2 regions of the Bradyrhizobium dasycarpum genome follow, and region 1 is predicted to be linked to the other one. Evidence: riboswitches for the same ligand, from Rfam matches in the RefSeq annotation. Region 1 holds a riboswitch; the other holds the start of a gene.

Region 1 (4,996 bases):
TTCAAAGCGCGCAGCACCAGCCGATGGCCCTGCTCGGCCGATTGATGCGACGGCAGCAGATAGGGCTGACAGGACGGGTTCAGCCGCACCGCTGCGAGCGCTGCAACCGATACGATGAAGCCATCGATCAGCACGGGGATGCGGCGCTGCGCGGCGGCGATGATCGCGCCCGAGATCGCGGCGATTTCGAGCCCTCCGACGGCACACAGAACCTTCTCCGGCGCCGCGCCCGCAACGCCGTGACGCGCAAGCGCGGCATCGATCACGCGTGCCTTGTGCGCCCGGCCGGCCGCATCGACGCCGGTGCCGCTGCCCGCGATCTCCTCGGCGCTGATGCTAAGCAGGCTCGCCGCGATCGCCGCCGACGTCGTGGTGTTGCCGATGCCCATCTCTCCGAAGATCAACAGATCGGGCTGGCTGGCCTCCGCCCGCGCAACCGCGCGCTGGCCGGCCTCGAAGGCAAACGCCAGCTCTGCGGGCGTGAGCGCGGCCTCCACGCTGAAATCGCGGGTGCCATGGCGCGGCTTGTCGACGACGATGCCCGTCATTTCCTCGCTCGCCAGCGTGCCGGCATCGACCACCTCCAGGCGCGAGCCGAGCTCGCGCGCCAGCACCGAGATCGCAGCACCGCCGGAGGCGAAATTCGCCATCATCGCGATGGTGACCGCTTGCGGATAGGCCGACACGCCCTGCGCGACGATGCCGTGGTCGCCGGCGAAGACGATGATCGGCACGCGCGCGGCACGGGGCTGCGCGGTCGCCTGCTGGCCGGCGAGCTCGATCGCGAGCTGCTCGAGCCGGCCGAGTGCGCCGGTCGGCTTCGTCAGCTGCGCCTGACGCGCGATCGCCGCCTCGCGATGAAGCGCGGAGATCGCGGGGCAGTTCTGGGTGACCCATTCGGGGAGCATGCTGCCTCGCTTAACGCCTGCGCTTGAGAATATAGCTGTCCATGATCCAGCCATGCCGCGCGCGCGCCTCCTGCCGTGCGGCGACGATGCGCGAGCCGGTTTCGGCGAGGGCGCCGGACATGATGATCTGATCGGGCATGCCGAGATAGGCGCCCCAATAGATGTGAATCCCTGCCGGATCCAACGATTCGAATGCCGTGCCGCCGTCGAGCATCACCACCACGGTGTCGATTCCTTGCGGCCAGCCGCCTTCGCGCAGGCGCCGCCCGGTCGTGACCAGAAACGGCTCGCCGATATCGTTGAGCGGCAGCGCATGGGCCGCGCACAGCGCCTGGATCGACGTGATGCCGGGCACGACCTCGATTCTGGGCAAGGGGGCGAGCCGCCGCGCGATGCGCAGCGAGGAATCATACAGCGAAGGATCGCCCCAGATCAGCAGCGCAACCTTGCCGTTGCTTCCGAGATGATCTGCGATCGCCTGCGACCAGGTCGCGGCGACCGCATCGTGCCAGTCGTCCACGCCCTTGCGGTAATCCGCCTCGGCAGCATCGCGCACGGGAAGATCGAACTCGGCGATGGCTGTCGTGTCGCTGGTGAGCACATCCGCGCAGATCGTCCGCCTGAGATCGGCGAGATCGGATTTCGCCGTTCCCTTGCGCGGAATCAGGACGAGGTCGGCGGCGTTGATGGCCTGAACGGCGGCGCGCGTGAGCTGGCCGGGATCGCCGCAACCGATGCCGATCAGGGAAAGCGTGAGCATCGCGCGTCGGGGCGGCCATGACGGCCGCCCCTTGTCTCAGTCAAGCTGCGTTGTGCAGGCGCGGAGTGACGAGGCCGGGCGCGGTGACGCCGCGCAGCGACTTCGCCAGCGCCAGCACGGCGAGATCGGCGAGCGGCTCGATCACGATCACCAGCGCGTAGGACGCCGCGAACGTGGCGATGCTGGCGAGATTGCTCATCGCAAAGCCCGAGCCATAAAGCGCCCAGAACGCCACCCAGGCGATCACGCCGGCCTGATAGGTGGTCGACAGCGCCAGCGCCTGCCGATACTTCAGGTCGACATAGGCCGTGTTGCGCGGAATGATCCGCGAGGCGATCGCCTGGATCGCGAACAGCGGCACCAGCAGCGTCGTGACGTTCATGCCGTATTGCGGCAGGTCGACCGGCTCGAGCAACACACCCTGAAGCAGCAGGCCGAATGCGAGGCCGAAGGCTGCGGGCGCGGCACCGAACAGCAGGAACAAGGTCGAGCCGAGAATGAAGTGCACCTCGGAGACGCCGACCGGGAAGTGCGGCAGGATCTCGAAGAAGATGAAGACGAGGATCGTGGTGGCGAGCGTCCGGCCTGCGAACGAGCCGAGGCCCTGCTCGCGCACGGTTTCGGCTGCAAGCTTCAAGGCAACGCCGCCTGCGGCGATGCCGGTTGCGTAACTCAGCACGAGCTTGGCGCCCGTCACTAGACCGGGTTCGATATGCATGGTTCAGATCCTTCCTGCCGTCACACCCGACGGCCTTGGCCTCAAAACGTGCAGGGCCGGTCTCCTGGCTCGCGGTTCACTGGGTTCTCCGGCCTTCCCGAACCTTGCGGCCCAGTGGCTGATCGAAGTCCCTCACCGCTTACAGTCGCGGGGGCGGCTGGGGTTTTGGGCGCCGCAACTTGGTCCGCCCATCCCCATTCCCGATTATGCTCCGGCGCTTTGCGCCGCGTCGAGCACCTTGCCGCTCCTGTGTGCCCCTTTCGGCGCGCCGGCGTCAAGGGGCGAGGCTCGGCCGAGACGATCATGACGGATAATCCCCCGCCAGCGCGCCGAACAGGATCACGGCGGCGGTCGTGGGAGCGCCGCCACGGGCAAGCTGCTCGGCCAGCTCGGCAATGGTGGTGCGGACCAGCCGCTCGTCGGGCCGACCGAGGGATTCGGCGACTAGCGCCGGAGTGTCCGCGGCGAGGCCGTGCGCGATCAATTTTGCGGCAAGCGCCGGAAAGGTGCGCCGGCCCATATAGACCACGGTCGTCGCCTCAGGATCGGCCAGCGCCGCCCAGTTCAGATTCGGCGGCAGCTCGCCGGTGACGTCGGCGCCGGTGATGAACTGCACCCGGCGCGAGGTGTGGCGCCGCGTCAGGGGAATGCCGGCTTGCGCGGCGGCGACGCAGGCCGAGGTGACGCCGGGAACGATTTCATAGCCGATGCCAGCCTCGCGCAGCGTCTCGATCTCCTCCTCGAGCCGGCCGAAAATGCCGGCATCGCCGGACTTCAGCCGCACCACGCGCGCCCCTGTCGCGGCATAGTCGACCAGCAGGCGGTTGACGTGATGCTGCTTGGTCGAGGGCCGCCCCGCACGCTTGCCGACCGCGACGAGATTGGCGCCCGGCCGGGCGAGATCGAGGATCGCGCCCGAGGCGAGATCGTCATAGAGCACGACGTCGGCCTCGCGCAGCCGCGCGGCGCCCTTGAGCGTGAGCAGCTCGGGATCACCGGGGCCGGCGGAGACGAAGGAAACGAACCCGCTCACCGGTCCTCCGCGATCAGATGAAAGAAGGTGCCGCTGACATGGCCGCGCTGCGAGCCGGTCTCGGCGATGACGGCGCCCGTTGCATCATGCACGACCGCCAGCGGCGTGTCAGGCTGAGCGAGAATGGTCGAATAGTGGAACTCGTGGCCGCGCAGACGCGCGCCGGGACGATGTCCCGGCATCGGCGCCGCGAGCGCCGCAAGGCGATAGCCCAGATGCATGCGGCGTTTGGCAAAGCTGGTCTCGAGGCCAAGCAGGCCCGTCATCTCATGGCGGACACCTTCCGCGTCGGTCAACCCGGTCCCCAGCACCATGTAGCCCCCGCACTCGCCATGCACGGGCCGCGTCTCGGCGAAGGCACGAAGGCCGCTGCGAAAGCGTGCATTGGACGCGATCCTGCCGGCATGAAGCTCGGGATAGCCTCCCGGCAGCCAGCACACATCAGCGCTCGCGTCCGGCGTCTCATCGGCCAGCGGCGAGAACGGCACGATCTCGGCGCCCGCCGCGCGCCAGGCTTCCAGCATATGCGGATAGACGAAGGAGAATGCGGCATCACGCGCCAGCGCAATGCGCTGTCCCGGCGGCGCCACGTTCAGGCCGCTCACCGCCGCTTGCGGCGACCAGGCCGCGGCCGCGCGCAGCACCGCATCGAGATCGACATGCTCGGCGACGAAGCGCGCGGCCTCGTCGATCAGCTTGCCGATCTCCGCCTGCTCCTCCGCCTGCACCAGGCCGAGATGCCGCTTCGGCAGGCTGATCTCGGCATGGCGCGGCAGCGCGCCGAACACGGCGATGCCGGCATCAACGAGCGCACGGCGCACCAGGGCTTCGTGGCGCGGGCTGGCGACGCGATTGAGCACGACGCCGGCAAGTCTGACGCCGGGACGATAATCACGCAGGCCCGCGGCGATTGCGGCGGCGGTCTGCGCCTGGCCCGAGGGATCGATCACCAGCAGCACCGGCCAGCCCAGCATCTCCGCGATGTCGGCGGTGGCGCCGGTGCCGCAGACGCCGCGCGCGGCGACGCCGTCGAACAGGCCCATCGAGCCCTCGGCAAGCACGATATCGGCATCCGTGCCGCGGCCAACGAGGTGCAGGATCGTCCCGCGATCCATCGCCCAGCTGTCGAGATTGACGGAGGCACGTCCCGTAGCGGCGGCATGAAAGGCCGGATCGATGTAATCCGGCCCGCTCTTGAAGCACTGCACGTTCAGGCCGCGATGGCGAAAGGCCCGCGCAAGCGCCAGCGTCAGCGTGGTCTTGCCGACCCCGGAGGCCGGTGCGGAGATGACGAGGCCGGCCGGCATCACGACGCCTCCGGAAAGCGCGGCTCGGCGCCGACCGGCCGATAGCGGCGGTCGTAGTCGGCCGCATAGAGACGGCTGTCGTCGAAATCCGCAGCGCCAAGCGTCCTTCCGACCAGGATCAGCGCGGTGCGCTCCATCTCCGTGCCGACGGCGGCATTAAGCGTCGCCAGCGTCGCGCGCACGATGCGCTGGTCCGGCCAGCTCGCGCGCCAGACGATGGCGACCGGGCAATCGCCGCCATAATGCGGCGTGAGCTCGACCACGATCTGA
Region 2 (4,996 bases), 850 kb from region 1:
CACCTCACGCGCCGCCGCATCCCGGCTGACCGCGTAGGCGGCGACGAGCGCAGCCGCGCCGATCACGAAGCCCCAGGCGCCGTGTCCCGGCTCTGCAGCGCGCCGCCAAAAAAAGCGCTGCGCTGCGTCCGGGGCAAGAGAGCGATGCGCGCACATGTTCTCTCCAGCAACGTCATTGCGAAACGCTGGTCCATCCGAAGGCATCTGACAGCCCGCCGGAGTCAGAACGTGGCGCCGGCCTTGAGCAGATAGGTACGGCCGGGCAGCGGATAGGCGCTGAAGCGGCCGTCCGTGAAGGTGCTGGCGATGGCGTAGTCGTAGTAGAGCGCATTCAGCACATTGTTGACGCCGAGGGACCAGAAGTAGCGCTCATACTGGCCGCTGAGCTTGAGGTCGATCGTGCCGCCGGCCGGGATCGGCTTCTGGGTGCCCGCCTGGTCGTTGTCCATGCGCCGCTCGCTCCAGACGCGCGCAGTGGCATCGAGCACCACGTAGTTCTGCCAGATGTTCCAGCTGACACCCGCACTCGCCGTATAGCGCGACACCAGCGGCACGTCGTTGCCGGCCCAGGCGCCTTCGCGGAAGACCGCGCGGGTATAGGCCATGCCGGAGCGCAGCAGCAGGGTGTCGTTGACGCGATAGGACAGACTGGTCTCCGAGCCGTAGCGCCGGGTCGGATCGAGATTGGTGTTGTAGAACAGGACCGGGTTGAAATGGACCTCGTTGGTGAGGTCCATCAGATAGAGACTGCTCTGCAGCTGCAGACCGCCGCCCCTGATGCGCAGACCGCCCTCGATGTCCTGCGAGGTCTGGGTCTTGAGCTGGAACGTTTGCGGGATCGCGGCGAAAGTCAGGAGATCGAAGGACGGCCCCGAGGACAGGCGCTCGTCGACGTCAGGCGTGCGGAACGCGCGCGCGGCGCGAGCGAACAGCGAGACGACGTCGTTGAGACGATGCTCGCCCCCGAGATGCAGCGCATATTGGGTCTCGTCGCTCGTCAGCGGCAGCGCGCCGATGTCAGCATTGAACGGCGCCGCCGCGTCGAAATTGTCGCGTGCCGCAAGACGGACGTTCTGCACCCGCGCGCCGTAGGAGATGTCGGTCGTGGGCAGCACGCCCAATGTGTGCTGGAAATAACCCGCGACCGTCTGCTGCCTGAGGTCGTAATTGTGCCAGGCGGCGAGCCCCTGCCCGGCGCCGCGGTGCTGCGCAAAGCTCGCATCGTAATAGTCGATGCCGGTCAGGAGCTGCGACGGCAGGCCGAGCAGCAGGCTCTTCACGCTGAGCCGCGGCGTGATCGACCAATTCGTCAGATGGGACTCGACATAAGTCGACGTGAAGAAGGCCGGAACCGGCGTCGGGCTCGCGAAGAACGCACTCTGCTGCTTCTTGTCACGCACACCGCCGTCGACAATGAGATCGACGCCGTTGACCAGCGTCCTGGTGAAGCCGGCAGTCGCGCCAAAACCCTGCTGGTTGGCGTAGTTGAACGGCGTGCTGGTGCCGCGCCGATTGGTGGTGAGCTCGTCGAGACCGATGGAGGGATCGACGGTGCGGCCGCCCGGCAGCCGCAGCTCCTGATTATCGCCGGTGACGGTGAGAAACGCGCTCAGGCCTGGCGTGGTGTAGTTGAGATTGCCGACGCCGTTCTGCTGCGAATAGCGATTGTTGTCGCGATAGCCGTCGGTCCTGGCGGTATTGCCGTAGAACGAGGTCGACCACGGACCGGAATTGAGCGAGGTCGAGACGTTGCCGAGCCTGGTGTTGAACGAGCCGAAGCCGGCCTCGATGCGCGCGGTCGCGGGCGGTCCGCCGGCGCCGGTCTTGGTGACGATGTTGATCACGCCGCCGACCGCGTTGTCGCCGTAGAGCACCGCTCCGGAATTGCCGCGCGTGATCTCGATGCGCTCGATGGAATTGAGCGGGATGGTGGAGAGGTCCACCTGCGCCATGTCGATGTCGTTGAGCCGCCGGCCGTTGACCAGCACCAGCGTGTTGGCGATGGCAAAGGCGCCGAATCCGCGCAGGTCCACGCTGGTCTTGGCGCCGATCTGGCCGCCATAGAACGTCGTGATCTGGGCCCCCGGCACCTGCGTTGCGATGATCTCGGCAAGCGTCTGCGACGGCGAATGCGCGATATCCGCGGCCGTGATGACGGTCGTGGCGGCCCCGACGATGCCGCCGCTGCCGGCGGCAGCCTCCAAGCCCGAGCCGGATGAGCCGGTGCCATCGCCTGCCGGCGCGCCGTTCGCGGCCCGCCGCAGCCGCGTCGCATCGCCCTCACCGATCGCCCTCGCCCGCGTCCGGTTCCGATCGTCGGACTTGCTCACCTCGATGGGCGGCAATTGCTCGGCAAGCCCCTGCTGGGCGAAGGCGGTGGATAGATCCAGCGAATGGAGCGAGATGGATGCGAACAGACCGGCGCCAAGGCGCCGGGCGGCAGAAATGAGACGGGACAATGTTGTCACCTCGGTATGACGTCAGTGGCACGTCACAGCGAACGAGGTTTCACGGCAGAGCGGCGGACCGCTCCGGTAAAGCCAATGTCTGTACTCCCCGACCGACATCTTCGCGTGTGACCACGGCTGACGGCAGGTCTCCTGGCTCGCGGGTCGTTACCTTACGTCGCCTTCCCAGGACCGAGGTTCCCAGTGGCACAGGACGAAAGATTCACCGCTTACAGTTGCGGGGGCAGCCGTGGCGTTGAGACAGATCCCGGCATTGGGACGTCCCGCACCACATTCCCTTTTGATCTCCCTGGGGAGAACCGTCGCCGGCCATTTACGTGTCGCTCCGGCAGAGTGTCAATCGACCGTTGGGCGGCGCTCAGGTCCGTCCGCGAGGACGTTGCGCCTGGGCCCAGGCGGCCGTGACGTCGCGCGGCGGAACATCGATGCGTTTGATCGGGGTCAGTTCGCCGGAGGCCGAGACGATCGCGGTTTCCTCGCGGCGGCAGCGCGTGCAGACAAAGCGGACCTCATGCGGAGACGCCGACCAGCTCGACCGCTTCACATTGGCGGCCATCGGCCAGGCCTCGCAATGCGAGCACGACACCAGAAATCGACCGGGATCGAGCATACCCATTTCCATCGGACTCCACGTCCTGCCGCCTCTTCAATGATTAACCCAAGTGAATCGTTCCGGTGCCTAAGCACCGCCGATTGCGAGAGCCAGCTCCGGAGGCAGCCGCCAACGCGCTCAGCGCGCGCCCTTGAGGGTGCAGGAGGTCGAGCAGGTGACGGTGGTGCCGCGATCGCATGCCTTGCAGGCGTTAACGCACTGGTTCATGTCGCGGGGATTGTAGCTGTAGTTCCGCAAGGGGCAGGCCGGCGTCGTCGAGCCGGTGATGTCCTGCTCCTGGTCGCAGGCCGCCGTCATGAGCGCGAACACGATCACAGCAACGAGGCGCATGGGATTTGCCCTGTCTAGCACGACAATGACGTTCCGGTGCGCGCTGCATTGCAGCGAACTCCGGCCTTCCCACCACGGGCACCGCCGATCAGCGACGCCCGCATGCCATCAGGATGCGCGCCAAACCTTAAGAACGGATTGCAGCCGGCCTCAGGCCGCGGCCGCGATCGCCTGCCGCATGTCGAGCGCCAACTGCCGGTACTGCTCCGAAAGCTTCAGATAGAACTCGCGCTTGCTGGCGTCGGTGGCGAGCTTGGCGATCAGCTCGCATTCGGCGGTGAGCGTCTCAAACCGTTCCAGCCTGTCCTGAAGTTCTGGCATCGGCGTGTCCCCATCAAACGCCTCAAGGACGTCAAACCTAAGCCCGGGAAATAGGTCACGGCGAACATCGTTATCGAGCAGAAGCAATTTTTCCGGTGCGGCAGCCTATTTGCTGTCGAGACGCCAGGCGCCGTCCCATCCCTCGTCGGGCGGGCTCGCCTCGAGCTGCGCGATGCGGCCGAGCATCGTGCGCGAGGGCCCGTCACCGGGAACGGCTTCGAGGGCCGCGTTGAAGGCAGCGCGCGCCGCATCGAAGCGCCTGATACGATAGGCGGCGAGCGCCTCGGCATAGTGCGTGCGCAGGCTGGCTTGCGCATCGGTGAGCGTTCCCGCCCTCGCCATCACCTCGAAGATCGGCTGCGGCGCGCTCTGGCCGGCGACCGCCAGGCGATCGATCTCGCGCAGCTCGAGCCGCGATCCGATCGCCTCGGCGGTGGCCTGCGAGATCAGGATGCGGGTGCCGTAGACCTTGTTGACCGCTTCCAGCCGCGAGGCCAGGTTCACGGCATCGCCCATCACGGTGAAGCTCATCATCAGCTCGGAGCCGATGCTGCCGGTCAGCACCTCGCCGGTGGCGATGCCGATCCGCAAATCGCACGGCGCGGGCATGGCGCGGATGCCGAGCAGGTCGGGCAGCTGCCGCTGCAGCGCGGGCACCTGGTCGGCCATCTCGATCGCCGCGATGCCGGCCAGGAGGGCCTGCTCGTTCTCCTCGATGAAGGGCGGCCCCCAATAGGACATGATGGCATCGCCGATATACTTGTCGATGATGCCGCGATTGTTCCTGACGGGTGCGGACATCACCGTGAAATAGTGGTTCATCACCTTGACGAGGCCGCGCGGCGTCATGCCCTCGCTCATCGAGGTGAAGCCGCTCATGTCGCAGAACATGATGGTCATGACCCGGCGCTCGCCGTCGATCGCGATCTCCGGCCGGTCGATCAGCCCCTGCACCACCTTGGGATCGATGTAGCGGCCGAAGGTCTCGCGGATGCGCTCGTTGTGCCGGAGCTGCTCGGTCATGCGGTTGAAGGCCGCGGCGAGCTCGCCGATCTCGTCCTGGGTGGAGACGGTGATGGTCTTGTCGAAGCGGCCTGCCTCGACCTCCCGGGTTCCGGCGAGCAGCAGCCGCACCGGGCGGGTGATGCCGCTGGATACCATCAGCGCAAAGACGAAGCCGACGATCGCCGCGAGCAGCGTCACGACGCCCGAGACGACGATCGCCTGATGCTGGCGGCTGATCACCTGCGATGTCGAGAAGAAG

Evidence for each region. A riboswitch is a leader RNA that binds a small molecule or an ion and turns the genes downstream of it on or off. The one in region 1 is predicted to bind cobalamin.
Region 2: linked by a shared signal. The riboswitch ahead of ACETMP_RS07550 (TonB-dependent receptor) and the one ahead of ACETMP_RS11575 (energy-coupling factor ABC transporter permease) in region 1 are both predicted to bind cobalamin.

The regions. Positions count from the first base shown of each region.
Region 1 is NZ_CP169574.1:2,338,603-2,343,598, forward strand. Features, by position in the region: gene cobT (nicotinate-nucleotide--dimethylbenzimidazole phosphoribosyltransferase) at 1-908, opposite strand, end outside; gene cobF (precorrin-6A synthase (deacetylating)) at 919-1,668, opposite strand; gene ACETMP_RS11575 (energy-coupling factor ABC transporter permease) at 1,709-2,386, opposite strand; cobalamin riboswitch at 2,423-2,642, opposite strand; gene cobA (uroporphyrinogen-III C-methyltransferase) at 2,688-3,419, opposite strand; gene ACETMP_RS11585 (cobyrinate a,c-diamide synthase) at 3,416-4,726, opposite strand; gene cobM (precorrin-4 C(11)-methyltransferase) at 4,726-4,996, opposite strand, start outside.
Region 2 is NZ_CP169574.1:1,485,313-1,490,308, forward strand. Features, by position in the region: gene ACETMP_RS07550 (TonB-dependent receptor) at 222-2,459, opposite strand; cobalamin riboswitch at 2,573-2,787, opposite strand; gene ACETMP_RS07555 (hypothetical protein) at 2,827-3,090, opposite strand; gene ACETMP_RS07560 (hypothetical protein) at 3,199-3,411, opposite strand; gene ACETMP_RS07565 (hypothetical protein) at 3,562-3,732, opposite strand; gene ACETMP_RS07570 (adenylate/guanylate cyclase domain-containing protein) at 3,838-4,996, opposite strand, start outside.